2 regions of the Rhizobium sp. CBN3 genome follow, and region 2 is predicted to be linked to the other one. Evidence: predicted binding sites of a transcription regulator. Region 2 holds the regulator's gene; the other holds the start of a gene.

Region 1 (14,631 bases), on a different contig from region 2:
TGGCGAGAAGTCCGGAGAACACGACCGTGGTGAAGAGATAGCCGCCGATCCAGCTGACATAAAGCGCCTGCGCCTTGGAGCGCGCGGTCTTCAAAAGCTTGTAACCCGCCCTGCCCTGAAAGAAGAGCAGAATGCTGATGCAGATCAGCCAGGCAGAATCGCCGAAGCCGGTCAGCAACTGGCCGAGCTGCTTCACCGCCGCGGGGCGTTCGCTGGCGCCGACCTGGGAATCGAAGAGCAGCATGGAAAGAGCCACGGCATTGATGGTGATGAAGAGGCAGGCCTGCCAGCGCAAGGGCGGCATGCCAACGCTGCCGCGGCGCCAGCGCCTATCAAGGGAAGCCCAAAATGCCCGCATCCTGTCGTCCGTTCGATTTTGCCGGGTTAAAATTCGGCGCAAAAATACACGAGATTGTGGCTGAGAATAGTCCGTTCCGGATATTTCAGCCGACCCGGCTGCGGCTGCTCGGCCTCACATGAAAAAGCCCTCCGCATGCATGATGCGAAGGGCGGGAAACTGTTCACGTGAAATATATCAGACGGAAAGCGCCTTGAACTCGGCGAGAATCGCCTCGCCCATCTCGACGGTGCCGACCTGCCTTGCGCCATCGGCCATGATGTCGCCGGTGCGGATGCCCTTGTCGAGCACGTTGGCGATGGCCTTTTCCAGGTCGTCGGCTTCCTTGACCAGGTTGAAGGAATAACGCAGGCACATGGCGAAGGAGGCGATCATGGCGATCGGATTGGCAATGCCCTTGCCGGCGATGTCGGGGGCCGAGCCGTGCACCGGCTCATAGAGCGCCTTACGCTTGCCGGTCTTGCCATCCGGCGCGCCGAGCGAGGCCGAGGGCAGCATGCCGAGTGAACCGGTCAGCATGGCGGCGACGTCGGAGAGCATGTCGCCGAAAAGATTGTCGGTGACGATGACGTCGAACTGCTTGGGCTGACGCACGAGCTGCATCCCGCCGGCATCGGCCAGCATATGTTCGAGCTGAACGTCGGAATATTTCGTCTTATGCGTTTCGGTCACGACCTGGTTCCAGAGCACGCCCGATTTCATGACGTTGCGCTTTTCCATGGAGCAGACGCGGTTCTGGCGCGTGCGGGCCATTTCGAAGGCGACGCCGGCGATGCGTTCGATTTCGTAGGTATCGTAAACCTGGGTGTCGATGCCGCGCTTCTGGCCGTTGCCGAGGTCGATGATCTCCTTGGGCTCGCCGAAATAGACGCCGCCCGTCAGCTCGCGGATGATCAGGATATCAAGGCCTTCGACCAGTTCCGGCTTCAGCGACGAGGCCGAGGCAAGAGCCGGATAGCAGATGGCGGGACGCAGGTTCGCGAAGAGCTGCAGGTCCTTGCGCAGGCGCAGGAGGCCTGCTTCCGGGCGCACTTCGTAAGGCACGCTATCCCATTTGGGACCACCCACCGCGCCGAAAAGAACGGCGTCGGCGGCAAGCGCCTTCTGCATGTCGGCTTCCGAGATCGCCGCACCATGGGCATCGTAGGCGCAACCGCCGACAAGGCCTTCGTCGGTGACGAAACCGGCATCCATCGCCTCGTTCATATAGACGATGATCTTGCGGACTTCGCTCATGGCCTCGGGACCGATGCCGTCACCCGGCAGCAGGAAAAGATTGCGCGCAGTCATGAAACCCTCCTGGAAAAACAAGTTGCGGCTTCTTAGACCCCGGAAATGGGCATTTCAAGCGAGAGAAAGGTTGAATCGGTACGCTTCAATATCTGCATCGGCCCGATTTTCGGGCCGATGCAGATATTGAAAGTGTTACAGCGTCCTTTGGGCGTCTGAAGACGCGCGGGCCTGTAGGTCATGATGGTTGCTCCTGTGCCGGCAAACGGATTAGAACAATCGTCTCACTTTATTTCCTGGATGTTCCCATGGCTTCAGCACCCCTCCATCTCGACACGCCCCTGGTTCGAACATCCCCCGGCTATAGCGCCAGCGGCAAGCCGCTCTGGCTGAAGCTCGATGCGCTGCAGCCTTCCGGCAGCTTCAAGCTGCGCGGCGTCGGCCGGCTGTGCCAGCAGGAGGTGGAAAATGGCGCACGCGAGATCTTCTGCGCCTCGGGCGGCAACGCCGGCATTGCTGCGGCCTATGCCGGCCGGACGCTCGGCGTGCCGGTCACGATCGTCGTGCCGGAGACGACGGCGGCCGATGTGCGGCAGACGATTGCCGCAACCGGCGCCAATGTTCTCGTCCATGGTTCGGTTTTCGATGAAGCCAACACTCATGCGGTCGAGCTCGCCCGCGGCCGGAAGGCGACCTATGTGCATCCTTTTGACCACCCGCTTCTGTGGGATGGTCATGCCACGCTGATCGACGAGGTGGTGGCGAAGGGCGTGACATTCGATTGCGTCATCACCAGCGTCGGCGGCGGAGGGCTGCTGGCCGGCATTGTCGAGGGGCTGAAGCGGAACGGGCTTTCCGATATTCCCGTCATCGCCGTCGAAACCGAAGGGGCGGCTTCGTTCCATGCCAGCCTCAAGGCCAATGAACGCATCTCACTACCGGCGATCACCTCGATTGCGACGTCGCTCGGTGCGCGGCGGGTGGCGCAGCATGTCTTCGAGCTGCCGAAGCAGCACCCGATCGAAAGCGTTGTCGTCAGCGACGCCGATGCCGTCGCCGCCTGCCTGAAATTTGCCGATGCGCATCGCATCCTCGTGGAGCCGGCCTGCGGCGCCGCCCTTGCCGTTGCCGATGTACATGCCGGACTGCTTCAGCACTTTGACAATCCGCTGATCGAGGTCTGCGGCGGCATTGGAGTGTCGCTGGAAAAGCTGAGGCTTTGGAAGGAGAAGTTTCTCTGAGCTGTGGCCTCTCCATTCCCTCTTCTCCCCTCGGGGAGAAGGTGCCCGTAGGGCGGATGAGGGGGCCGGCGGAACCGGCCTTTCCAATAGTGCTCATGCGGGTTTCGGCCGTATTGGCCTATCTCGGCAATGTCTAGAGGCAAGGCACTGTCGTCAGCGTGGCAGGATAGGTTCTGACGGGAGGGGTGATGCCGTGTGGCCCCCTCATCCGCCTGCCGGCACCTTTCTCCCCGCTGGGGAGAAGAGGAAATGCCGCGCCGTCTCCATTCCTCGCCAGCTCTCGGCATTGCGAGCCCTCTTGCCGCGGGCGGAGTCCGGGTCGAGACGAAGTAGCGAGTTTGTCAGCAGGCTAAGCCGGGCGAAAGCCCGGCTTGATCGATCGGCAGTTCGTCAGAGCTTAAGCCGCCCAGGGATGCGAAGCGGCGTTCTTCTTTTCGAATTCGTCGATCGCCTTGCCCTTTTCCATGGTCAGGCCGATATCGTCGAGGCCGTTCAGCAGGCAGTGGCGCTTGAACTCGTCGAGATCGAACTTGATCGAGCCGCCATCGGGTCCGGTGATCTCGAGGTTCTCAAGGTCGACCGTCAGGATGGCGTTGGAGCCGCGCGAGGCGTCGTCCATCAGCTTGTCGAGGTCTTCCTGGCTGACCTTGATCGGCAGGATGCCATTCTTGAAGCAGTTGTTGTAGAAAATGTCGGCGAAGCTGGTGGAGATCACGCAGCGAATGCCGAAATCGAGCAGCGCCCAGGGAGCGTGCTCACGCGAGGAACCGCAGCCGAAATTATCGCCGGCGACCAGGATCTTGGCATCGCGATAGGCTGGCTTGTTCAGCACGAAATCGGGATTTTCGGAGCCGTCTTCATTGTAGCGGGCTTCGGCGAAAAGGCCCTTGCCAAGACCCGTGCGCTTGATGGTCTTCAGATAGTCCTTCGGAATGATCATGTCGGTGTCGATGTTGACGACCGGCAGGGGCGCTGCAACGCCCGTGAGCTTCACGAATTTATCCATGACCCATGCTCCATTTCAGCAAATGTACTTTCCTGAGTGTGCATCTAGTCCAGTTTTTTGCCGAAATGAAGGAGAATCTTTCTAAATTGGCGGCCACGCGACGTTCGCGTGGCCCGGCGACGGTCCGCGTCCGGTTAGTTGGTGGGCGCGTTCAAGCCCCAGAGGACGCCGAACGGATCACGAAGCTGGCCGTAGCGGTCACCCCAGAACATCAGTTCGACCGGCATGACGACTTCGGCGCCGGCGGCCACCGCACGATCCCACCAGAAATCGATATCGTCGATAACAAGCTGGATGGCGAAACCTTCATGGCCTTTGAAAGGATGGCCGTATTCGGGATAGGCATCCGCCAGCATGAGGGAGCTGCCATTGATATAGAGATGAATATGCATCGTCCGGCCGCTTTCATCGACCGGCACCCTGTGGGCCTCTTCGGCGCCGAAGGCCTTCTTGTAGAATTCCGCGGCCTTCACCGCGCCGTCGACGGTCAGATAGGGCAGCAGGCCATTCTTCACCGGCGGCAACTTGGCCGGCTTGTTTTCCGTCGTATCCATGCTCGTCCTCCATCGTTTTTTTGAGCGCCGGCAGAATGCCCGGCTGCTTCAAAGACGTATCATGGAAGCATGATGCGACAGTGTCGGCCAATTTTTTTGAAAGCAGGCCTCAGAGATCGATGATCGTGCCGCGACCGTCGTTCCAGATGCGCATCTCCGGCTTGCCGTTGTTTGCCTTGGCGCGGACCGGAGCGGGCTTCATCTTCATCGAAAGCGCGCGTCCGACCATGAGCACGGTCAGGATGCCGCCGACGGCAAGCGTCACCGAGAAGGTGAGAAGCAGCATGGCGACAAAGAAGGTGGCGCCGGCCAGCATGAAGAAGATGGAGCGAATGTTCTGCATGGGTTTGAGACCTTTCTACAGAAAGGAATGTGGTCCTTCCTTTTCCTCTCTGCAAGGCAAGCATGGCTTTTTGTTGTCTTGCCGGGCCTTGCGAAGCTTGGCACTAATGGCTGATGAAGCAAACCACACCTCTCCGCTCTTCAAGTCTGCGCCGCTCGGTGCTGAGTGTGCCGGCCATCAATCTGCGGGCGCTCGAAAAGAGCCGTTCCCTTGATTGCGATGCCGTTATTTTCGATCTGGAGGATTCCGTCGCGACCGAGAACAAGGGCCAGGCGCGGGAAAATCTGCGAGCTTTTTTTGCCGGGCCGCCGCTCGGGGGCAAGGAAAGGATCATCCGCATCAATTCTTTGTCATCCGAATTCGGGGCGGCGGATCTCGATCTGGTCAAGGCGCTTTTGCCCGACGCCGTTCTCCTGCCGAAAGTGAATGGGCCCCAGGATGTCACCGACATCGGCGATCTGCTCGCCGATGCGGATGCGCCGGAGGAGCTGCGCATCTGGGCCATGATCGAGACGCCGCGTGGCGTGCTGAATGTCGGAGCGATCGCCGAAGCCGGCCGCATGCCGGAGGCGCGGCTCGATTGCCTGGTCGTCGGTCTCAACGATCTGCGCAAGGAAACCGGCGTCCTGCCGCAGCCGGGGCGAAGCTTTCTCGTGCCCTGGCTGATGCAGATCATTCTGGCGGTCAAGGCCCATGGGATCGATGCGCTCGACAGCGTTTTCAATGATTTCCGGGATGGCGAAGGTTTCGACGTCGAATGCGGGCAGGGACGCGCCATGGGTTTTGTAGGCAAGATGCTGATCCATCCCGCGCAGATTGCGGCCGCCAACCGGCATTTCGGTCCGAGCGCGGAGGAGATTGCCGAAGCGCAGGCAATCATATCAGCCTTTGCCGATCCGGCTACCAGAGGCCTCAACGTCATCAATGCGAACGGGCGGATGATCGAGCGGCTGCATCTTGTCCAGGCCGAAGCTCTGGTTCATAAAGCTCGCCTGATTTCTGCAAGAAAGCCCGCCCGATGAAACTCTACCGCTTCCTGACCGGCCCCGACGACGCTTCCTTCTGCCACAAGGTCACCGCCGCCCTCAACAAGGGCTGGTCGCTGGAGGGCTCTCCGACCTATGCCTTCAATGCCGCAACCGGCGCGATGCAATGCGGCCAGGCCGTCGTCAAGACTGTCGAAGGCAAGGATTATGATCCGGAGATGAAGCTCTCCGAGCAGTAGTGTTCTGCCGAAGGCGTGGTTTCAGCGCTCTGCGGCTTCCTCGGCGCTAGCCTCGATCCGCTCCATGTCATCGTCGCTCAGCCCGAAATGATGGCCGATCTCGTGGATCAAGACATGGGTGATGATATCGCCGAGCGTCTCGTCGTTTTCTGCCCAGTAATCGAGAATGGGGCGGCGGTAGAGACGGATGCGGTTGGGCATCTCGCCAGTTTCCACGGTGAAACGTTCGGAAATGCCCCTGCCTTCGAAAAGGCCGAGCAGATCGAAAGGGGTTTCGAGCGCCATGTCCTCGAAAACATCGTCATCTGGGAAGTCTTCGATCTCGATCGTGAGATTGGTCGTCAGCTGGCGGAATTCATCCGGCAGATGGCTGTAAGCCTCCATGGCCAGCGACTCGAAGGTGCTGATCGTCGGCGCATGGCGGTCCTGCCAATCATCGCTCTGGTCTACGCGGGCCATGAATATTCCTTCCTTTGCGGGCCCATATAGAACCTTTGCCGCCGATTTTCGAGTGCGGAATCAAAGGCAGGAATAAATTCATAGAAAATCGTTGTTGACTCTTCTTCAGCTCTCTGGAATCCATAAGAACATAACAGGAACAAGACGGACGGAGTAAACGCCATGGCGCAGAACGCCCTGGCGCGCGAGCGGCTTTTTGCGCTCCGCGAAACCATCGCCAAGCTGGAAGGAAAGCCTGCGCCGGCGCTTGCGGCAGCGGAGCGGGAAGCCCTGGCTTCGGGTGAGACCGGGCGGCAGGATGCGGAGCGGAATGGGCGCAGACAGCGCCTGTCGTTTGGCGTGACATCGCTCGACGAAGCGATGGAAGGCGGGCTGCCGCTCGATGCGATAACGGAAATCCGTTCGGGGCTTTTCCGGAATGCGGGAGCCGCCAGCGGGTTCACCCTTGCGGCCGCAGCGCTGCTGCAGCGGGTGGAGGAGGCGAGCGACTGTTCGCCGATACTCTGGATCGGCGATACAGTCTCGACGATGGAGGCCGGCCTTCCCTATGCAGTGGGTCTGCAGGATTTCGGCCTGCAGCCCGAGCGTTTCCTGCAGGCTTTGCCGCGCAAGCTCGACGAGGCGCTCTGGCTTGCGGAAACCGCGGTGGAAAGCGGCGCCTTTTCGGTGGTCATCCTGGAGATCAGGGGCAATCCTGCGCATTTCGGCCTGACCGAGAGCCGGCGGCTCGGTCTTCGCGCCAAGGCGGCCGGCCGGCCCCTCTTCCTGCTTCGGCAGGCCGGAGAGGAGGAGGCGAGCAGCGCCGCCTTCCGGCTGCTTGCCGAGCCTGCGCCAGCCGGCATGCGGGCTCTTCCGGGTGGATCGAGACTTGCCGGCAGCATCGGCAATCCGGTTTTTCGTCTCAGCCTGGAGAAGAGCCGCAACCCGGCTCCGCTCTCCCTTCTTCTGGAGTGGAACCCTCATGAACGTCAGTTTTTCCCCATCGACGAGCCAAGGCACGCTCTTACTCCAGACGAACGGTCAGCGTATCCTGGCGCTCAGCTTTCCGCATCTTTCGACGGACAGGATCGCCCGCAGAAAATGGGGCCTTTCCTGGCGTTCGAGAGGGCGTCCTGAGGCTGCGCCGATCGTCTGCGCCGGAAAGCACGAAAATACCATGCGGCTGATGGCGCTGGACGAGACTGCGGAGGCGCTTGGCTTGAAGAAGGGTCAGGGTGTCGCGGAAGCGCGCGCCATGCATCCGAAGCTCGATATCGTCGAGGAGGATCCGGCCGCCGATGCGCGGCTGCTCGAAGCCATCGCCGACTGGTGCGACCGCTATACGCCGCTGGTGGCGATCGACGGACGGGACGGGCTGTTTCTCGACATTAGCGGCTGTGCCCATCTTTTCGGCGGCGAGAGAGCGCTGCTGAAGGATATTCTGCTCAGGCTTTTCCATATGGGGCTCGACGTCCAGGGTTCGATCTCCTCTTCGCCCGGCCTTTCCTCGGCCGTCGCTCGTTTCGGCAATGGCGGCGTCATCGAAGACGAGGAAATAGGGAATGTGCTGGCGCCGCTGCCGGTCGCCGCGCTTCGGTTGAACGAAGACACCGTGGCATCGCTGAAGAAGCTCGGGCTGAAATATATCGGCGATGTCATGAATGCGCCGCGGGCGCCGTTGACCCGTCGTTTTGGAGCGAGCCTGCTTTTGCGGCTCGATCAGGCGCTCGGACATGACGAGGAACCGGTTTCGCCGCGCCTGCCGGTTGCGAGCCTTTCAGCCGAGCGGCGGCTGGCCGAGCCGATCGGCACCGAAGAGGATATTCTCGCCCTTGCCGGCCAGATCGCCGTGTCGCTGAAACCCTCCCTGGAAGCCCGCGGTGCCGGCGGCCGCGTCTTCGAACTCGTGCTGTTTCGGGTCGATGGCCAGGTTTTCCGGATTTCCGTCGGCGCTTCACGGCCGCTCAGGGAGCCGAAGCGGATCGCCGATCTTTTTTCCCAGCGTCTGCAGGCAATTCATGACGATCTCGATGCCGGATATGGTTTCGAGATCCTGCGGCTGAATGTCGTGCGCCACGAGCCCTTCGAAGGCACGCAGGGCGATTTCGACGGCGGCCGGCAAAGCGAGGTCTCGCTTGCAGCTTTCGTCGACCGCGTCTCGGCCCGCCTTGGCGCGGACTGTCTCCAAAGCTTTCAGCTCCACGAAAGCCATGTGCCGGAGCGTGCGGTTGTCATAAGCCCGCTCTTGGAAAGCTTTCCGGCCCATCGCAGGAGCGAGGGAAGCCGTCTTTCCCCAGCTCGCAGCGAGCGGCCCTTAAGGCTTTTTGCCAGACCGGAACCGGTCGAGGCCTTGCTTGCCGAAGTTCCGGAAGGGCCGCCGCAAAGTTTTCGGTGGCGCCGCATGCAGCATCAGGTTCTGCGCAGCGAAGGCCCGGAACGGCTTGCCATGGAGTGGTGGATCGATGGCGCCGACGCCAAAACGCGTGACTATTTCCGTGTCGAGGACAATGCCGGGCATCGTTTCTGGATTTACCGCGAAGGCTTTTACGGTGAAGAGCCGCCGCCGCGCTGGTTCATGCACGGGATTTTCGCATGAGCGCGGCGCCTGCATTTTTCGAGATCGGCGCCCGCACCAATTTCTCCTTTCTGGAGGGTGCCTCGAAGCCTGAGGAAATGGTGGTGCAGGCCGCCGCGCTGAAACTTTCCGGTCTTGGAATCGCCGACCAGAATTCGGTTGCCGGGGTCGTCAGGGCGCATGCGCAGGCGCAGGAGATCGAAGAGAAATTCAGAAGAAGGCACGAGAAGAACCTCGACGGCAGAGAGGAAGAGAAGGTTCTCGATCCAATCCGGATTCAGCCGGGCGCCCGCCTCGTCTTTGCGGACGGAACGCCTGATATCCTTGCCTATCCTGAGAACAGGCGAGGATGGGCGCATCTCTGCCGTTTGCTGAGTGCGGGAAATTTGAGAGCGGAAAAGGGATCTTGCCTGCTTTACGAGGCGGATATCATGGAATGGGGGGACGATATGATGCTTGCCCTCGTTCCAGGCCAGGCGGCTGCCGTCGAGCTTGTCGCCCAACAGGAATTGGAAGCCTGCCTCGCCCGGTTCCGGAACCGTTTCGGCAAGGCGTTTCACGTGGCGCTGGCGCCTGCCTATGATGGCCGCGACAGGCAGGTTTTCGCGGCCCTTTCCGTGATCGCCGCCCGCCACCGCATTCCTGTCATCGCGACCAACCAGCCGCTCTATCACCATACGGATCGCCGCCCCCTTTCCGATATCGTCATTTCGATCCGCGAGCATATCCCGATCGCCGAGGCAGGTTTTCTTCTTGCTCCGAATGCCGAGCGTTATCTCAAAGGCCCACGTGAAATGGCCCGGCTGTTTCGCGACTATCCGGAGGCGATCGCCAATACTGGGACATTCTTCGGCAGGCTTTCGTTTTCGCTCGATGAGCTGAAACACAATTATCCGCCGGAAAACGATCCCGGCGAGACGCCCTATGAAACCCTCGAGCGTTTGACGAGGGAGGGGGCTAAGAAGCGCTATCCGGATGGCGTTCCTGCTCAAATCCTGACCCAGATCGACTATGAACTCGATCTCATCCGGGAGAAGAAATACGAGCCCTATTTCCTGACGGTCCACAAGCTCATCCAGCATGCGCGTTATGAATTGAAGATCCTGTGCCAGGGCCGCGGTTCTGCAGCCAACTCGGTCATCTGCTATTGCCTCGAGATCACGGAAGTCGATCCGACCAAAAGCACGTTGCTTTTCGACCGCTTCATCTCGATGGATCGTGACGAGCCGCCTGACATCGATGTGGATTTCGAGCACGACCGACGTGAAGACGTCATCCAGCACATCTACAGAAAATATACCAAGGAGCATGCCGGGCTGACGGCCGGTGTCACCACCTATCGCACCCGTTCCGCCGGCCGTGAGGTCTCCAAGGCCTTCGGACTTTCGGAGGACGTCCAGTCGGCGATCAGCAGCCTGGTCTGGGGCTGGTCGGAGGATAATCTGTCGGAGCGGGATGCCAAGGCCGCTGGGCTCGACATTTCGGACCCGGTGACATTAAACGTTCTGCGCTATGCGTCCGAGCTCCTCGGATTTCCGCGTCACCTGACCCAGCATGTCGGCGGCTTCGTCATCACCCGGGATCGGCTTGACGAAGTCGTGCCGATCATGAAGACGGCGATGCCGGATCGCTACATGATCGAATGGGACAAAGACGATCTCGACAACGTCAAGATTCTGAAGGTCGATGTTCTGGCGCTTGGAATGCTGACCTGTCTCAGGAAAGCCTTCTCATTGCTCGAACTGCATTACGACGTGAAGAAAACCCTTGCCGATCTCGGCAACAGGGAACACGGAGACGAGGGCGTACCGGTTTATGACATGATGTGCCGGGCCGACACGCTGGGCGTCTTTCAGATCGAAAGCAGGGCGCAGATGAGCATGCTGCCCCGGCTGAAGCCGCGACGGTTCTACGATCTCGTGATCGAAGTGGCGATCGTCCGTCCAGGTCCGATTCAGGGCAATATGGTCCATCCCTACCTGACGCGACGGGAGCAGTCGCATTCTCCCGGTTTCAAGATCGACTATCCGAAAGACGAGATGATCCCGATCCTCAAGCGGACGCTCGGCGTGCCGCTGTTTCAGGAACAGGCGATGCAGATCGCGATCACGGCGGCGGGATTCTCGCCTGCCAAGGCCGACCGCCTGCGCCGCTCGATGGCGACCTTCAAACGGTTGGGAAAGGTCAACGCGTTCAAGGATGATCTGATCAATGGCATGACCAGCAGAGGCTATCCGAGGGATTTCGCCGAACGTTGCTTCAGCCAGATCGAAGGCTTCGGCGAATATGGTTTTCCGGAAAGTCATGCGGCTTCCTTCGCCCTGCTGGTCTATGCTTCGTCCTGGGTCAAGGCCTATTATCCCGACGTCTTTTGCGCTGCCATGCTCAATTCGCAGCCGATGGGCTTTTACGCGCCGGCGCAACTCGTTCGTGATGCCAGGGAACACGGGATCGAGGTCCGACCCGTCGACATCAACAGATCCAATTGGGATTGCCATCTCGAGGAGGCGGTCTTCGACAGAAATGCCGTCGACAGGCGGCATGCCGACATGCGAACCATCATCAAGGCAAAGCGAGCCGTTCGCCTCGGCTTTCGGCAGGTCAAAGGTCTGTCCGAGAAAGCGCTGGAGAGCCTTCTCGCCAACAGAGGTGATGGTTATGGCTCGGTTCGTGATCTCTGGCTGCGGTCCGGTCTCGACAAAGCCGATATCGAAAGGCTGGCGGATGCCGATGCCTTCGGCTCGATCAGCCTGTCGAGACGTGAGGCGCTTTGGGCTGCAAGAGCGCTGGATACGAAATACGCTCCTGAAAAATTGCCTCTGTTCGATCGGGTGAACCATATCGATCTGCAGGTCGAACCGAAGACCAGTCTGCCTGATATGCCGCCGGGCGAGCAGGTGATCGAGGACTATCGTTATCTGTCACTGTCGCTGAAGGCGCATCCGGTGTCTTTCCTGCGGGAGGAATTCCGAAAGATGGGCATCACGCGCAATGTCGATCTCCTGACGGTGTCGAACGGAAAGAGGGTGACCATCGCCGGTCTGGTGCTGGTGCGCCAGCGCCCGGGTTCGGCCAAGGGCGTAATCTTCATGACGCTGGAGGATGAGACCGGCGTTGCCAACGCTATCGTCTGGAACAAGATATTCGACAAATACCGGGCGGTCGTCATGGGTGCCCGGCTCGTGAAAATCCGGGGCAGGCTGCAAAGCCATAGTGGCGTCATCCATACGGTCGTCGAGCATATCGAGGATATGACGCCGGCACTTGGCATCCTGCAACGCGAGGCCCGACGTTTCGGCGCCTGCGAGCGCGCCGACGAGGTTCTGAGGCCAGGGATCGATCCACGACAGAGAAGGCTTGCGAATGCGCAGGAAAGGGCGGAATTGAAAAGACAGGCGGGTGCCGGGGACCGCCATGCCGGTGCGGCGGAAAGCGCCGAGGTCATGCCGCGCGGGCGGAACTTTCATTGAGCAGTCGGATCGACCAGGGCATGCCTCATCGTGCGGTCGCCGCACCGTTTCAGTCAATCTGCAACAGGCCGCGCCCCATCGCTTCCAATCGATGCCGGCTGATTCGAATTTTTTCTTGACAGCCGCCATCTTCTTTAGCAGAAAACACGATAGTCAGTGTCATGTTTGGAAATGAAGACGTGCTTGTCTGCAGCTGCAATTACATAACCGACAAGGAAATCCGGGAGGTTATCACCAACCTTCTCGACGAAGACTGTTGGCAGCTTATCGTGCCTGCGAAGGTCTACCACGCCATGGAAAAACGCGGCCGTTGCTGCGGCTGCTTCCCCAACGTTGTCGACATCATTATCCAGACGACCGAGGAATATCACGCCCGCCGCCACTCGACGGAGACGGAGATATTTGATTTCATGTCGCGCTTGAAGCAGTTCCATGAGGAAAACAGGAGAGCGGACATTGAAAGGCGACAAAAAGGTCATCGAGCGGCTTAACGAGGCACTGTTCCTCGAACTCGGGGCGGTCAACCAATATTGGGTTCACTATCGTCTTCTCGAGGATTGGGGCTACACCAAGCTCGCCAAGAAAGAACGCGCCGAATCCATCGAAGAGATGCATCATGCCGACCGGCTGGTCGCCCGCATCATCTTCCTCGAAGGCCATCCCAATTTGCAGACCCTGGCCCCTCTGCGCATCGGCCAGAACGTCAAGGAAGTCCTCGAAGCCGATCTCGCCGGCGAGTACGACGCCCGCACGGCCTACAAGAAGTCGCGCGATATCTGTTATGACGCCGGCGACTACGTTTCCATGAAGCTTTTCGAAGAGCTTCTCGCAGATGAGGAAGGCCATATCGATTTCCTCGAAACACAGCTCGATCTGCTCGAGAAAATCGGCGAAAGCAAATACGGCCAGCTCAACGCCGATTCCGCCGACGAAGCCGAATAGCATTCGCATGAGGCCGGCCGCATCGGCGGCCGGCGTTCCTCATAAAAGCGCGTCGCAATCTTTCAGCTTTCCGCGCGCTTGACCTCGATCAGTCTTCCGATTGCAACGCCGCCAGATGATGGAACTCGGCGATCACCTGGTCGTAAACAGCGCGCTTGAAGGGAACGATCAGGCCCGGCAGTGCCTGCATCGGCTTCCATTCCCAGGCATCGAATTCGGCATCGTGGCCGCCGGGCGGCGGGTTGATGGCGATCTCGCTCTCGTCGCCGTCGAAGCGGAAGGCGAACCAGCGCTGCGTCTGACCGCGGAATTTTCCTTTCAGCCCGATGCCGATCAGCGCCGGCGGCAGATCGTAATTGATCCAGTCCCGCGCTTCTGCGAGCAGCGTCACCGTCCTGATGCCGGTTTCTTCATAGAGCTCGCGATAGGCGGCATCCAGGGGATCCTCGCCCTTGTCGATGCCCCCCTGGGGCATCTGCCAGAGCTGCGGCGAGCCGTCATATTCGGAATTGCCGTCGGGGATGCGCCGGCCGGCCCAGACCAGGCCATCGCGGTTCAGGATCATCACGCCGACGCATGGGCGATAGGGTAGATCCTCGGCTTTCACGGTCGCCTGGCTCATCTTCTTCTCCGTTGAGGACATTATCTCAGGGGGTTCTGGGGTCGTTGGAAAGCGAGGCGACGCCGACGATCTCGATGCCACGCATCGAAGCTTCCTCGCTCCACTTGGCAATGGCGTCGACGCTTTCGTCAAAAGCCGAGGCGATGCCGATCGCCTGGCCGTTCTTGCGAGCGATGCGTTCGAGCTCGTCGAGTTTCTTCAGGATGGCGTTGACGTCGAGCTGGCCGTCGAGCTGCAGATCGGCAAAGGCATAGGGCAGTTCGGTCCCCTTGGCGACATCAGCCGTTTTCGACTGCGCCGACGTCCCGTCGTCGAGGAAGAGCAGGCCACGCTTGCCGATATCGCGCATGATGGGCTCCATGGCGACAGGGTCGGAAAGGAAGCGGCCGCCGAGATAGTTCATGATGCCGGTGTAATTGGTGATCTCGCCCATCGCCTTGTGCAGGTTCTCGATGTTGCGGGCGACCGGTTTTGAGGTCAGCAGGGTTTCCGGCCCTGGATCGTTTGCCGGATAATCAAACGGTTCCAGCGGCACCTGCAGAAGGATTTCATGGCCGCCGCGGCGAGCCTCCTGCATCCAGCGCTGGAGGCTGTTGCCGCTTGCGGCAAAGGCCAGCGTGATCTCCT
Region 2 (14,631 bases):
TTCATTGCGGCCGAGAGCGACCGCGCGCTGTCCTCGCCGACCCGGGGGCAGAAGGGCTAGTCCGTGGCTTTAACAGGCGACACCGCTGCGGGCCGGCTGGCGATCATCGCCGGCGGTGGCCTTCTGCCTTCCTATGTCGCCGAAGCCGCGCGCGCGGCTGGCGAAAATCCCGTTATCGTCGCGCTGAAGGACGAGAGTGATCCACGCTGGGAAGGCTATGATCACGCTGTTATCGGCATCGGCGATTTCGCCGCCCTCGAGGGTCTCTTCAACCGATACGGCGTCGGACGTGTGGTGATGTCGGGAAGCGTGCGCCGCCGGCCGGAATGGCGCGAGGTGCGCCCGACGTTGCGCATCCTGATGAAGGTTCCGGCCGCCATTCGCACACTGCTCTCCGGCGGCGACGATACGGTTCTGCAGATGGTGATCCGGTTGATCGAGGGGAACGGCCGGCGCGTCGTCGGCGCCCACGAGATCGCCCCCGACCTGCTCGCTTCCGTTGGCCCGCTTGGCGCCGCCGCGCCCGGCGAGGAAGACCGGCGCGATATCAGCCAAGCCGCCAATGCCGCCGAGACGCTTGGCCGGCTGGATGTCGGCCAGGGTGCAGTCAGCATCGGCGGGCGCGTCGTCGCGCTGGAAGGACTTGAGGGCACAGATGAGATGCTGGACCGTGTCGCCGGCCTGAGGGCCGCCGGACGGATCTCGCCGCGCCGCCGCGGCGTGCTCGTCAAGCTCTGCAAGCCGCAACAGGACATTCGCGCCGACCTGCCGGCGATCGGCGTTGCCACAATTTTGAACGCTGCGAAAGCCGGCCTTGCCGGCATCGCAATCGAAGCCGGTCGCTCGCTGGTGCTCGATCGGGCCGCAGTCATCAGCGCCGCCGACGAGGCTGGGTTGTTTGTCTGCGGCATCGACCGCGGTCTGCCGGCATGGGGGCTCGAATGAACGGAGCGCCGCTGAAGATCGCCGTCATTGCCGGGGAAGTGTCGGGCGATCTGCTCGGCGCTGATCTCATCGCTGCGCTGAAGCGGATTTACAGTGGACCGGTGGAGCTTGTCGGCGTTGGCGGCGAGGGGCTGCAGGCGGAGGGGCTGAACTCCCTGTTCGATTTTTCCGAGCTGTCGATCATGGGAGTCACCCAGGTGCTGAGCCGGCTGCCAAGGCTGTTTGGCCTGATCCGTCGCACCACGGCTGAGATCATCGCCGCAAAACCGGATATCCTTGTCATCATCGACAGTCCCGATTTCACCCATCGCGTCGCCAAGCGGGTGCGCACCGCGTTGCCCGATCTGCCGGTCGTCAATTACGTCTGTCCAAGCGTCTGGGCCTGGAAGGAATATCGCGCCACGCGCATGCTCGGCTATGTCGATCACGTGCTTGCCGTCCTGCCCTTTGAACCGGCAGCCATGCAGCGCCTCAATGGTCCGAGGACAACCTATGTCGGGCATCGTCTGGTCGCCGATCCAGCGCTGCTGGAGACACGTCGCCTGCGCGTGGGAAGGCAGCCAGGCAATGGCCCGATCCTGCTTCTTCCCGGATCGCGCTCCTCCGAGATCCAGAAGCTTCTGCCTTACTTCGAGGTCGCCACGAATGAACTCGTCGCCCGCAACGGGCCGACACGCTTCATTCTGCCGACGGTGACGCACAGGCAAGCGCTTGTCCGCGAAATGACGGCTGGGTGGGCCGTAAAGCCGGAGATCGTCGTCGGCACGCAAGCAAAATGGAAGGCCTTTGCCGAGGCCGATGCAGCCATGGCGGCGTCCGGAACCGTTATTCTCGAACTCGCCCTTGCCGACGTTCCGGTCGTCTCTGCCTACAAGGTCGACTGGATCATGCGCATGCTGACATCGGGCATCAAGACCTGGACCGGCGCGCTGCCGAACCTGATCGCCGATTACCCGGTCGTGCCGGAATATCTGAACGATGTCGTTCGCGGCGCAAGCCTTGCACGCTGGATGGAAAGGCTGTCGGTCGATACCTATCAGCTGAAGGCGATGAAGGAAGGTTACGATCTCATCTGGCAGCGCATGCAGACGGAAAAGCCGCCCGGCGAACAGGCCGCCGAAATCCTTCTCGACGTTTTGAAAAAGAAAAAACCCGGCCATTCCTGACCGGGTTTCTTTTTGAGCTCTGAAGCGATCAGCGCTTCGAAACCGGGATGTAGTCGCGCTTGGGTTCGCCGACATAGAGCTGGCGGGGACGGCCGATACGCTGTTCCGGATCCTCGATCATCTCGTTCCACTGAGCGATCCAGCCGACGGTGCGGGCAAGCGCGAAGAGCACGGTGAACATGGTGGTGGGGAAGCCCAGCGCCTTCAGCGTGATGCCGGAATAGAAGTCGATATTCGGATAGAGTTTCTTCTCGATGAAATATTCGTCGGTGAGCGCGATGCGCTCCAGCTCCATCGCCACTTCCAGCAACGGATCGTCCTTGATGCCGAGTTCGCCGAGCACTTCATGCGTCGTCTTCTGCATGATCTTGGCGCGTGGATCGTAGTTCTTATAGACGCGGTGACCGAAGCCCATCAGGCGGAACGGATCGTTCTTGTCCTTGGCGCGGGCGATATATTCCGGAATGTGGTCGACCGTGCCGATCTCGTTCAGCATGTTGAGCGCGGCTTCATTGGCGCCGCCGTGCGCGGGGCCCCAGAGGCAGGCAATGCCGGCGGCGATGCAGGCGAACGGATTGGCGCCCGACGAACCGGCGAGACGGACGGTCGAGGTCGAGGCGTTCTGCTCGTGATCGGCATGCAGGATGAAGATGCGGTCCATGGCGCGGGCAAGCACCGGATTGACCACATATTCCTCGCAGGGGACGGCAAAGCACATGCGCAGGAAGTTCGACGCATAGTCGAGGTCGTTCTTCGGGTAAACGAAGGGCTGGCCGATATGATACTTGTAGGCCATGGCGGCAAGCGTCGGCATCTTGGCGATCATGCGCAGGCTGGCGACCATGCGCTGGTGCGGATCGGTGATGTCGGTCGAGTCGTGATAGAAGGCCGACAGCGCGCCGACGCAGCCGCACATGACGGCCATCGGATGCGCATCACGGCGGAAGCCGGTGAAGAAGCGGCTCATCTGCTCATGCACCATCGTGTGATGCGTGACGCGATAGTCGAAATCCTTCTTCTGCGCAGCCGTCGGCAATTCACCGTAGAGCAGGAGGTAGCAGACCTCGAGGAAATCGCCATGCTCGGCGAGCTGCTCGATCGGATAGCCACGGTGCAGCAGCACACCTTCGTCACCGTCGATATAGGTGATTTTCGATTCACAGGATGCGGTCGAGGTGAAGCCCGGATCGTAAGTGAAGGAAGCGGTGTTCTTGTAGAGGGCACCGATGTCGATGACGCTCGGGCCGATCGTGCCGCTTTTGACGGCGAGGTCGACTGATTTGTCACCGATTTTTATTGTAGCGCTTTGATCCGTCATGCTGTCCTCCGAAATGTCGGTGGCGCCACAAAAGCGCCATAGGGGTTAAGCGTCCTTTCCGATAGCTATATGATCGTGACGCTAATGCCAAGTTACCGTGATGGCATTTTGTGCATTGCGGCATCACCTTTTAGGCACTGCAGCGATGAGCCGCACGCATAGCGGAAGCCGATGATTCGACTGACCTTTTGCTCCTTTGGTTTTTGCGTCTTATTTCAACCGATTATTCTTGCCGGATTTACGTGAAGGTTGCATTCTGACGACTTCGCGGGGTGATCTTGGGCGGGGCATGCAGGAATTGACGACAGCCGAATTGCGGCCGCAAGCGGGCGTCGGCCTTGCCGATCCGCCGGATTTTCCTGCGCCTGCGGTGGTGACTCAATCGGTAAGGACGCAGTCGCAGACCCCATTGCGTCGTCGGCTGCTGGCCGCCGCCTGGCAATCGCTGCGTGCCGGAGCCTGCATGCTGGGCGAAGAGGCCGATCATGGCCGCCTGCTGCTGTTCTCGCCGGTCTTCCTCGGAGCCGGCTCGGCCTTCTGGTTTCTCGGCGGATCGGATTTTCCCCTCGTTGCATCGCTGCTCTGCCTGCTAGTGTCGGCGGCCGCGGTTTTCCTCACCGGTCCCAGCCGGCCGGCCTTGCGCGCAAGTTTCATGGGGCTCGCACTTTTCGCCGGCGGCATGCTCTCGGCTCAGTTCGAGAGCTGGCGGGCTTCGACGGCGATCCTCGATTCATCCGTGACAACGACGGTGACCGGCCGCGTCGAACGGCGGGAAGGCGACGGCCGCGGGCGCTGGCGCTACATTCTTGCCGTCACCGGCACCGAGGCGCCGGAGTTGAAACGGCCGCCAAGACGCATCACCGGGATCGTCCGGGGCGCCGATGTGCCTTTCGAGATCGGCGACATCATCACCGGCAGGGCACGGCTGACGCCGCCGGCAGGCCCCGCACTTCCCGCGCTCAACGACTTCTCCTTCGGTGCCTATTTCGACGGCATCGGCGCCAACGGTTTCTTCTACGGTGCGCCGGAGAAGCTCGACGCGCAGGTCGGCCCGCAGGCGGCCAGGTGGACGTCGGACGCGCTGCTCGAATGGCTCTACCGGCTGCGCAGCAGCATCGGCGACCGCATAAGATCGATCCTGCCCGGCGACACCGGCGCTTTTGCCGCTGCCCTGGTGACGGATGAACGGCGCGCCATCTCGAAGACGACGACGGAGGCGCTGCGCCAGTCCGGCCTTGCCCATATCGTCGCAATCTCGGGCCTCAACATGGCGCTGTCGGCCGGCATCTTCTTCGTCGGCTTCCGGATGCTGCTCAGCCTCTTTCCCGGTGTCGCCCAAGCCTGTCCGACAAAGAAGATCGCCGCTGCCGGTGCGCTCATCGCCGTCACCGCCTATTACCTGATCTCCGGTTTCGGGGTTTCGGCCGAGCGCGCTTTTATCATGATGGCCATCATGCTGATTGCCGTCTTCTTCGACCGGCCGTCGATCAGCCTGCGCAATGTCGTTCTCTCAGCGCTCATCATCATCGCCATTTCACCTTCGGAAGTATTGGGACCGAGCTTTCAGATGTCCTTTGCCGCGACATTGGCTTTGGTATCGGGCTATCAGCTGTGGAAGGACAGGCGTGTCCGCGAAAACGCTTTTCCGAAATTGCCGATCATCAGGCCGGTGGCCGTAGTCGCCAGTTTCTTCGGCGGCGTCTTCCTCACCTCGCTGATCGGCGGCTTTTCCACCGCACTGTTTTCGATCGAGCATTTTCATCGCCTGACGGCTTATGGCCTGCCGGCAAATCTTGCGACGATGCCGATCATCTCCTTCATCGTCATGCCGGCCGGGTTGCTGGCGATGTTGCTCATGCCTTTCGGTCTGGACGCTCCGCTCTGGAAGGTGGTCGGATTCGGCCTCGATCTGGTGATTGCGGTTGCCAAGACGGTGTCCGGCTGGGGCGGGGATATCGGCATCGGCCGCTTGCCCGGCTGGTATTTCGCAATGGCGGTGGCAGGCTTTCTGCTGCTGACGCTGCTGCGTACCCGGCTGCGCCATATCGGCACATCGATCATCGCCATCTCGACCCTTATCGTGCTGCTTCTGCCGGTTCCCCGGCCGCCGGATCTGGTGATTTCGGAGGATGGCAGTCTGGTTGCGGTCGTCGCGGCTGAGGCAATAGCTTCCAACCGTGAAAACCCGCCGGATTTCATCTTCGACCAGTGGCAGCGAGCGCTGGTCCTGCCGACACATGATCCGCCGAAGATGCTGGATGGTCCGGCTATCCCGGCGGAAGGAGAAGACCGCCGTGTCAGGCTTTCCCGCGATCAGCAGAACGAAGCGAGTGCAGCGATGCGGGCAGCCGCAGCAGGCGGTGAAGCAAACCGCTTTTCCTGCGTCAAGAAGGCCTGGTGCACATCAAGACTCGGCAATGGCCATATCGTCACCGTCATCGACAATGCCGCCTATCTTGGCCCGGCCTGCGATACGGCCGATATCGTCGTGACCTCGGTCCGTCTGCGTTTCAACAACTGCCGTTCAGGTGGCGCGCTTTTCACCGGCGAGACGCTACGCAGGACCGGTTCCGTCGAATTGCGCTTCGCCGACAGCGGCCCGGAGGTCACCACCGCCTTCGATGCTTTGTCGCGACCATGGATGCGCCATCGCGCCTATGATTGGCGCAACGATCGTTTTACCGATTCCAGCCTATCCGGCGTCAGTGATAGCGACGGATGAGGCCGACGAGCTTGCCCTGCACCTTGACCCGGTCGGGCCCGAAGATGCGGGTCTCGTAGGCCGGGTTGGCGGCCTCGAGCGCGATCGAGGCACCCTTGCGGCGGAAACGCTTCAGCGTTGCTTCCTCGTCATCGACGAGGGCAACGACGATATCGCCGGGACTTGCGGTGCTGCCGTTGCGGATGATCACGGTATCGCCGTCGAAGATGCCGGCGTCGATCATCGAATCGCCTTTGACCTCCAGCGCATAGTGCTCACCGGAGCCGAGCATATCCGCGGGAACGACGATATCGTGAGTGTTGTTCTGGATCGCCGAGATCGGAACGCCGGCGGCGATACGCCCCATGACCGGCACGGAGATGGAGTTGCCATTGTCGGCGACCGGCTTTGGCGCAGCGGGGGCGGCGACCGGCTGGGGCTTGCCGAGGCTGCCCTCGATGACGCTCGGCGAAAAACCGCGACGCTGAAGACTGGGGTTATAGGCCTCCGGAAGCTTGATCACTTCGAGCGCCCGGGCGCGGTTCGGTAGGCGGCGAATGAAGCCGCGCTCCTCGAGCGCCGTGATCAGCCGGTGAATGCCGGATTTCGAGGCGAGATCCAGGGCATCCTTCATTTCGTCGAAAGAGGGAGGAACGCCGGATTCCTTCATGCGCTCATGGATGAAAAGGAGAAGCTCCTGTTGTTTGCGCGTGAGCATCGACGTCAGACCCCGTGATTGAAACAAATCCAGAACGGACACTATATGTTCCATATGTGTTCCGCAAGTAGCTAAATTTCCGTAAAACTTCGCGCCAACTCGTCGAGATTTTTATTTTCATTCGCCGGATTGGCACACATGTCTTGCATTGAGTGAGGTGCTGTCGCACATCTCTTGCCGGTTTCAGGAGGGATATTCATGAACGCGCATTCCGCCAAGTCGCACCCGCTGGATCATGTCGTGCTGCCCGTGGTCAATATCGATCTGGCGCGTGAAAGGCTCGGCAAGCTCGGTTTCACCGTCGCCGCCGATGCGCGCCATCCCTTCGGAACGGAGAATGCCTGCGTCTTTTTCGCCGACAAGACCTATCTGGAGCCGCTCGGCGTGGCGAGTGTCGAGGAGAGCGAGGCAGCGGCCCGCCAGGGCAATGTCTTCATCGCCCGCAATCGCGCCTTCCGTTTCCGCTGCGGCGAGGAGGGACTTTCTGCGCTGGCCTTCCTCAGCGAGGATGCCGGCCTCGATCATAAGCGCTTCGTCGGCAACGGCGCGAGCGCCGGTGAGATGTTGCAGTTCAGCCGACCGATGCGGATGCCGGATGGTTCGGAGAGCGTCGGCAGCTTCAAGCTGGCCTTTGCAGCTGATTTGCGCGCCCCCGATTTCTTTCTCTTTACCTGCCAGCGCATTAATTCGTTCCCGACAGATCGCGCCGCGCTGGAGACGCATGCCAATGGCGTGATCGGCATTGCCGAGATCGCGCTTTGTGCGCCGGAGCCGGCGGCATTCGCCGCCTTCGTCGGACTTGCGATGGGGCAGGCGGCGGTGGAGAAAACCGGTTTCGGCATGAATATCGCGGCATCGAATGCGAAGATCAGCCTGATGACGCCGGAAGGGCTGGAGGCCTATTTCGAGACTGCAGTCTCGTCAGCCGATCGCGGCCTGCGGGGGCGGGCAATCCTCTTCACTGTCGTCGATCTTGCCGTGACAGAAGCGCATTTGGCTGCTAACGGGGTGACCTACACGCGCAAGAACAACCGTATTCTGGTGAAGCCCACGCCCGGGCAGGGTGCGCTCTTCGCCTTCGAGGAAACACGATGAGCATCGACACGAATTCCGAAGTCAGGATCGGCGAAGGCGCAGGCCAGGTCACCTTTTCCAATACCGCCCGTCTGTCGCTGATTGCCGGCCCCTGCCAGATGGAGAGCCGCGACCACGCCTTCATGGTAGCCGGCACGCTGAAGGAGCTTTGCGCAAAGCTTGACATCGGGCTGGTCTACAAGAGCTCATTCGACAAGGCCAACCGGACCTCGCTTTCGGCCGAGCGCGGCATTGGCCTGGAAAAGGGCATGGAGGTCTTTGCCGACCTGAAGAAGGAATTCGGCTTTCCCGTCATAACCGACGTCCATACGGCCGAGCAATGCGCCGAGGTGGCCAAGGTGGTCGATGTCCTGCAGATCCCGGCCTTCCTTTGCCGCCAGACCGACCTTCTGATCGCCGCCGCCAGAACCGGCCGCGCCGTCAATGTCAAGAAGGGCCAGTTCCTGGCGCCGTGGGATATGAAGAACGTCCTGAAGAAACTCAACGCCAGCGGCAATCCGAATGTGCTGCTGTGCGAGCGCGGCGCTTCCTTCGGCTACAATACGCTGGTCTCCGACATGCGCTCGCTGCCGATCATGGCGGCGATGGGCGCTCCCGTGATTTTCGACGCCACCCATTCCGTGGCGCAGCCGGGCGGGCAGGGCGATTCCTCGGGCGGCCAGCGCGAATTCGTGGAAACGTTGGCGCGCGCGGCGGTGGCGACGGGAATTGCAGGCGTCTTCCTCGAAACCCACCAGGACCCCGACAACGCACCGTCCGACGGCCCGAACATGGTTTATCTCAAGGACATGCCGCGATTGCTTGAGAAGCTGCTTGCCTTCGACGCGATCGCCAAGGCCTGACGTTCAACAGACTGACATGATCGTGGTTTAGGCCACGACGGCATGCTGGTTCGAAGGCCGGAAATTGCAGCATTGTAATTTGCACGCCTTCGATTATGACAGGCTTCGACCGACTTATCACCCACCGAGCAGGAAGAACCCATGACTGCAATCACCGATATCATCGCCCGCGAGATCCTCGATAGCCGTGGCAACCCCACCGTCGAAGTCGACGTCTATCTCGAAGACGGCAGCATGGGCCGCGCGGCCGTTCCCTCGGGCGCCTCGACGGGCGCGCATGAGGCGGTCGAGCTGCGCGACGGCGGCAAGCGCTATCTCGGCAAGGGCGTCGAAAAGGCGGTCGAGGCCGCCAACACCGAGATCTTCGACGCGATTGGCGGCATCGACGCCGAAAACCAGATCCAGATCGACAACATCATGATCGAGCTCGACGGCACGCCGAATAAGTCGCGCCTCGGCGCCAACGCCATCCTCGGCGTGTCGCTCGCCGTTGCCAAGGCTGCCGCGCAGGCATCCGGCCTGCCGCTTTACCGTTACGTCGGCGGCGCTTCCGCCAGCCTGCTGCCGGTGCCGATGATGAACATCATCAACGGCGGCGCCCATGCCGACAACCCGATCGACTTCCAGGAATTTATGATCATGCCAGTCGGCGCCGATTCGATCGCTGAAGCCGTGCGCATGGGTTCGGAAGTCTTCCATACGCTCCGCAAGGAGCTTGCCGCGCAGGGCCACAACACCAATGTCGGCGACGAAGGCGGCTTCGCCCCCGGCCTGAAAAGCGCGCCCGAAGCCCTCGACTTCATCATGAAGTCCATCGACAAAGCCGGCTACAAGCCGGGCGACGACATGTGCCTCGGCCTCGATTGCGCCTCGACGGAGTTCTTTAAGGACGGCAAATACGTTCTCGAAGGTGAAGGCCGCACGCTCGAATCGGGCGCCATGGCCGAATATCTGGCCGAGCTTGCCGCCAAGTACCCGATCATCTCGATCGAAGACGGCATGGCCGAAGACGACTGGGAAGGCTGGAAGACGCTGACCGACCTGACCGGCAAGAAGACCCAGCTCGTCGGCGACGATCTCTTCGTCACCAACTCCGCCCGTCTTCGCGACGGCATCCGCATGGGCGTGGCTAACTCGATCCTCGTCAAAGTCAATCAGATCGGTTCGCTGACGGAAACGCTCGATGCCGTCAACACGGCGCACAAGGCGGCCTATACCGCCGTCATGTCGCACCGCTCCGGCGAAACCGAAGACTCGACCATCGCCGATCTTGCCGTCGCCACCAACTGCGGTCAGATCAAGACCGGTTCGCTGTCGCGTTCCGACCGTCTCGCCAAATACAACCAGCTGATCCGCATCGAGGAAGGCCTCGGCCCCCAAGCCCAATATGCCGGCCGCTCGATCATCAAAGGCTGATCGTTCCGATTTTCAACGGCTCGACCCGCGCCTCCCGGCGCGGGTTTTTTCTTGCGCGCTTATTACGGTCAATGAACGGTTAATCTCTGCGCGTTATGCTGAACGAATTGGTAATGCGTTCAAGAGCATGCGTGTATGTGGACAAAGCATCATAAGAAGAGAAAGCTCGGCCGCTTCGTCATCCCGGCTATGACGGTCGCCTTCCTTTCCTATTTCGGTTATCATTGCATCCATGGCGATTATGGCCTGCGGGCGACAGAGACGTTCGAGCGTCAGCGCGTCGCGCGCGAAAGAGAGCTTGCCGTCCTGAAGGCGAAGCGCGAACATCTGGAAAGCCAGGTCGCGCTGCTCAGTGACGGCTCGCTCGACAAGGATATGTTGGACGAAAAGGCGCGATATCAGCTGAATATGTCGCGTGCGGACGAGATCGTCATATTCAACCATTATTCCAATTAGCCGGAATTCGGTTAATTGGAATTTCTGATTAATTTCCAATAGCTTAGTGCCGAATACGAGCCATGCAATTATGGCATTGCTGTGGTCATATTTCTTCCCTATGGTACGCGCCATCGAGAAACGACAAACCCATAGGGAGGGTTGAATGGCGCCGCGAAAGACCGCGACCGTTTCCAGCCGCAAAACTGCAGCAAAACCAGCAGCCAAAGCATCGAATGGAGGCCCGGTAGCCGACTTCGATCGGGATGAGGAACTCAAGGCCTATCGCGAGATGCTACTGATCCGCCGCTTCGAGGAGAAGGCCGGTCAGCTTTACGGCATGGGCTTCATCGGCGGCTTTTGCCATCTTTATATCGGTCAGGAAGCTGTCGTCGTCGGCATGCAGATGGCGCAGAAGGAAGGCGATCAGGTCATCACCGCCTATCGCGACCACGGCCACATGCTGGCAACCGGCATGGAAGCGCGTGGCGTCATGGCGGAACTGACCGGGCGCCGCAGCGGCTATTCCCACGGGAAGGGCGGCTCGATGCACATGTTCTCGAAAGAGAAGCATTTCTACGGCGGCCACGGCATCGTCGGCGCCCAGGTTTCGCTCGGAACGGGGCTTGCCTTTGCAAACCACTACCGCGGCAACGGCAATGTCGCCATCGCCTATTTCGGCGACGGCGCTGCCAACCAGGGCCAGGTCTACGAGAGCTTCAACATGGCGGCTCTCTGGAAGCTGCCGATCGTCTATATCGTCGAAAACAACCGTTACGCCATGGGCACCTCGACCGCCCGTGCCACCGCCCAGTCGAATTACTCGCTGCGCGGCTCCGGCTTCGGCATCCCCGGCATCCAGGTCGACGGCATGGACGTTCGCGCCGTCAAGGCGGCAGCCGATGAGGCGCTCGAACATTGCCGCTCCGGCAAGGGCCCGATCATTCTCGAAATGCTGACCTATCGTTATCGCGGCCACTCGATGTCCGATCCGGCGAAATATCGCACGAAGGAAGAAGTGCAGAAGATGCGCTCCGAGCAGGACCCGATCGAGCAGGTAAAAGCACGCCTCATCGAAAAGGGCTGGGCTTCCGAAGATGATCTGAAGGCGATCGACAAAGATGTCCGCGACATCGTCGCCGACAGCGCCGACTTCGCCCAGGCCGATCCGGAGCCGGATGCATCCGAGCTCTACACCGACATTCTGCTCTAATCGGGGAGGGAACCCATGCCTATCGATATCCTCATGCCCGCCCTTTCTCCGACGATGGAAGAAGGCACGCTGTCCAAATGGCTGAAGCAGGAAGGTGACAAGGTCACTTCAGGCGACGTCATTGCCGAAATCGAAACCGACAAGGCGACGATGGAAGTCGAAGCCGTCGACGAAGGCGTCATCGGCAAGCTGCTCGTTGATGCCGGCACCGAAGGCGTCAAGGTCAACACCAAGATCGCCGTGCTGCTGCAGGACGGCGAATCCGCTTCGGATATCTCCGCCGCCAAGCCGGCCGCCGCCGCTCCGCAGGTGGCCCAGGAGGAGAAGCCGACCAATACCGGTTCTGCTTCCGCGCCGCTTCCGGCCGAGCCGAAGGCTGTCGTTCCGAACGACCCGGAAATCCCGGCTGGCACAGAAATGGTGTCGATGACCGTGCGCGAAGCGCTGCGCGACGCCATGGCCGAAGAAATGCGCGCCAGCGACGACGTCTTCGTCATGGGAGAGGAAGTCGCCGAATATCAGGGCGCCTACAAGGTTACGCAGGGCCTGCTGCAGGAATTCGGCGCCCGCCGCGTCATCGATACGCCGATCACCGAGCACGGCTTTGCCGGCGTCGGCGTCGGTGCCGCCATGGCCGGCCTTCGCCCGATCGTCGAATTCATGACCTTCAACTTCGCCATGCAGGCGATCGACCACATCATCAACTCGGCCGCCAAGACGCTCTATATGTCCGGCGGCCAGATGGGCGCTCCGATCGTCTTCCGCGGCCCGAACGGTGCCGCCGCCCGCGTCGGCGCCCAGCACAGCCAGGACTATGCCGCCTGGTACAGCGCCATCCCCGGCCTGAAAGTGGTAATGCCCTACACGGCATCCGACGCCAAGGGCCTGCTCAAGGCGGCAATCCGCGACCCGAACCCGGTCATCTTCCTCGAGAACGAAATTCTCTACGGTCAGCACTTCGACGTGCCGAAGCTCGATAATTTCGTCTTGCCGATCGGCAAAGCGCGCATCCATCGTCCGGGTAAGGACGTCACCGTCGTGTCCTTCGGCATCGGCATGACTTATGCGACGAAGGCGGCCGCCGAACTCGAACAGCTCGGCATCGACGTCGAACTGATCGACCTTCGCACCATCCGCCCGATGGACCTGCCAACGGTTATCGAATCGGTGAAGAAAACCGGCCGCCTCGTCACCGTCGAGGAAGGTTATCCGCAATCATCCGTCGGCACCGAAATCGCCACCCGCGTGATGCAGCAGGCCTTCGATTATCTCGATGCGCCGATCCTGACGATCGCAGGCAAGGACGTTCCGATGCCTTACGCCGCCAATCTCGAAAAGCTGGCACTTCCGAACGTCGGCGAAGTCGTCGATGCGGTGAAGGCTGTCTGCTACAAATAAGGGGAGGGTATCTCGATGCCGATCAATATCACGATGCCCGCCCTCTCTCCGACCATGGAAGAAGGCAATCTTTCCAAGTGGCTGGTCAAGGAAGGCGATAAGGTCAAGTCTGGCGATGTGATTGCCGAGATCGAGACCGACAAGGCGACGATGGAAGTCGAAGCCGTCGATGAAGGCACGGTCGCCAAGCTCGTCGTTCCGGCCGGCACCGAAGGTGTCAAGGTCAATGCGCTGATCGCCGTTCTCGCCGCCGATGGCGAAGATGTTTCCGCTGCTGCGAGCGCCGCAGGTTCCGCCGCTCCGGCCAAGGCAGAGGCCGCACCTGCGCCGAAGGCCGACGCTGCGCCGGCGAAGGCTGAGGCCGCTCCGGCCGCGGCACCGGCGCCTGCCGCTGCACCCGCGGCCGTTTCGGCTGGTGGCAACCGCACCTTCTCTTCGCCGCTCGCACGCCGCCTGGCCAAGGAAGCCGGAATCGACCTTTCTAATGTCGCCGGTTCCGGTCCGCATGGCCGCGTGATCAAAAGCGATATCGAAGCTGCCCTTGCCGGCGGCGCCAAGCCCGCTCCGGCGCCTGCCGCTGCTTCGGCTCCGCAAGCTGCTGCCCCGGCCGCAGCAGCGCCGAAGGGCGCTTCCGAGGAAGCCGTGCTCAAGCTCTTCGAGCCGGGCTCCTATGAGCTTGTGCCGCATGACGGGATGCGCAAGACGATCGCCCGGCGCCTCGTCGAATCCAAGCAGACGATCCCGCATTTCTACGTCAGCGTCGATTGCGAGCTCGACGCTCTGATGGCGCTGCGCGCCCAGCTGAACGATGCGGCTCCGCGCAACAAGGACAACGCTCCGGCCTACAAGCTCTCGGTCAACGATATGGTCATCAAGGCCATGGCGCTGGCGCTGCGCGACGTTCCGGACGCCAATGTGTCATGGACCGACAACAACATGGTCAAGCACAAGCATGCCGATGTCGGCGTCGCCGTCTCGATCCCCGGTGGCCTGATCACGCCGATCATCCGCAAGGCCGAGCAGAAGACGCTGTCTGTCATCTCCAACGAGATGCGCGATCTCGGCAAGCGGGCCAAGGACCGCAAGCTGAAGCCCGAGGAATATCAGGGCGGCACGAGTTCGGTTTCCAACATGGGCATGATGGGCGTGAAGAACTTCGCCGCCGTCGTCAACCCGCCGCATGCGACGATCCTGGCCGTCGGCGCTGGGGAACAGCGGGTCGTGGTCAAGAACGGCGAAATGGCCATCGCCACGATGATGTCGGTGACGCTGTCGACCGACCATCGCTGCGTCGACGGCGCGCTTGGCGCCGAGCTGCTCCAGGCCTTCAAGGGCTACATCGAAAACCCAATGGGCATGCTTGTCTGATAGCGAAGCGGAGGCG

What was found. Region 2 encodes LexA, which represses DNA repair genes until DNA is damaged. Its sites were predicted from a motif close to TGTTCNNNNTGTGTTCNG; they were not measured.
Region 1: a site for LexA is predicted at 6,541-6,558, ahead of QWJ46_RS07960 (ImuA family protein). Genes of this name have one in related genera too.

What each region holds. Positions count from the first base shown of each region.
Region 1 covers NZ_JAULSE010000004.1:26,737-41,367, forward strand. Annotated here, with positions in the region: gene lpxE (lipid A 1-phosphatase LpxE) at 1-358, opposite strand, end outside; gene leuB (3-isopropylmalate dehydrogenase) at 536-1,648, opposite strand; gene QWJ46_RS07925 (pyridoxal-phosphate dependent enzyme) at 1,897-2,829, shown strand; gene leuD (3-isopropylmalate dehydratase small subunit) at 3,227-3,835, opposite strand; gene QWJ46_RS07935 (glyoxalase/bleomycin resistance/extradiol dioxygenase family protein) at 3,970-4,389, opposite strand; gene QWJ46_RS07940 (hypothetical protein) at 4,499-4,732, opposite strand; gene QWJ46_RS07945 (CoA ester lyase) at 4,846-5,754, shown strand; gene QWJ46_RS07950 (DUF1737 domain-containing protein) at 5,751-5,957, shown strand; gene QWJ46_RS07955 (metallopeptidase family protein) at 5,979-6,416, opposite strand; gene QWJ46_RS07960 (ImuA family protein) at 6,579-7,532, shown strand; gene QWJ46_RS07965 (DNA polymerase Y family protein) at 7,543-8,991, shown strand; gene QWJ46_RS07970 (error-prone DNA polymerase) at 8,988-12,440, shown strand; partial or broken gene QWJ46_RS07975 ((2Fe-2S)-binding protein) at 12,532-12,931, shown strand; gene bfr (bacterioferritin) at 12,897-13,382, shown strand; gene QWJ46_RS07985 (RNA pyrophosphohydrolase) at 13,471-14,004, opposite strand; gene QWJ46_RS07990 (divergent polysaccharide deacetylase family protein) at 14,030-14,631, opposite strand, start outside.
Region 2 covers NZ_JAULSE010000020.1:33,898-48,528, reverse strand. Annotated here, with positions in the region: gene lpxA (acyl-ACP--UDP-N-acetylglucosamine O-acyltransferase) at 1-60, shown strand, start outside; gene QWJ46_RS24455 (LpxI family protein) at 64-945, shown strand; gene lpxB (lipid-A-disaccharide synthase) at 942-2,111, shown strand; gene gltA (citrate synthase) at 2,140-3,429, opposite strand; gene QWJ46_RS24440 (ComEC/Rec2 family competence protein) at 3,719-6,151, shown strand; gene lexA (transcriptional repressor LexA) at 6,132-6,848, opposite strand; gene QWJ46_RS24430 (VOC family protein) at 7,047-7,943, shown strand; gene kdsA (3-deoxy-8-phosphooctulonate synthase) at 7,940-8,785, shown strand; gene eno (phosphopyruvate hydratase) at 8,927-10,201, shown strand; gene QWJ46_RS24415 (septum formation initiator family protein) at 10,337-10,657, shown strand; gene pdhA (pyruvate dehydrogenase (acetyl-transferring) E1 component subunit alpha) at 10,803-11,849, shown strand; gene QWJ46_RS24405 (pyruvate dehydrogenase complex E1 component subunit beta) at 11,865-13,247, shown strand; gene QWJ46_RS24400 (pyruvate dehydrogenase complex dihydrolipoamide acetyltransferase) at 13,263-14,615, shown strand.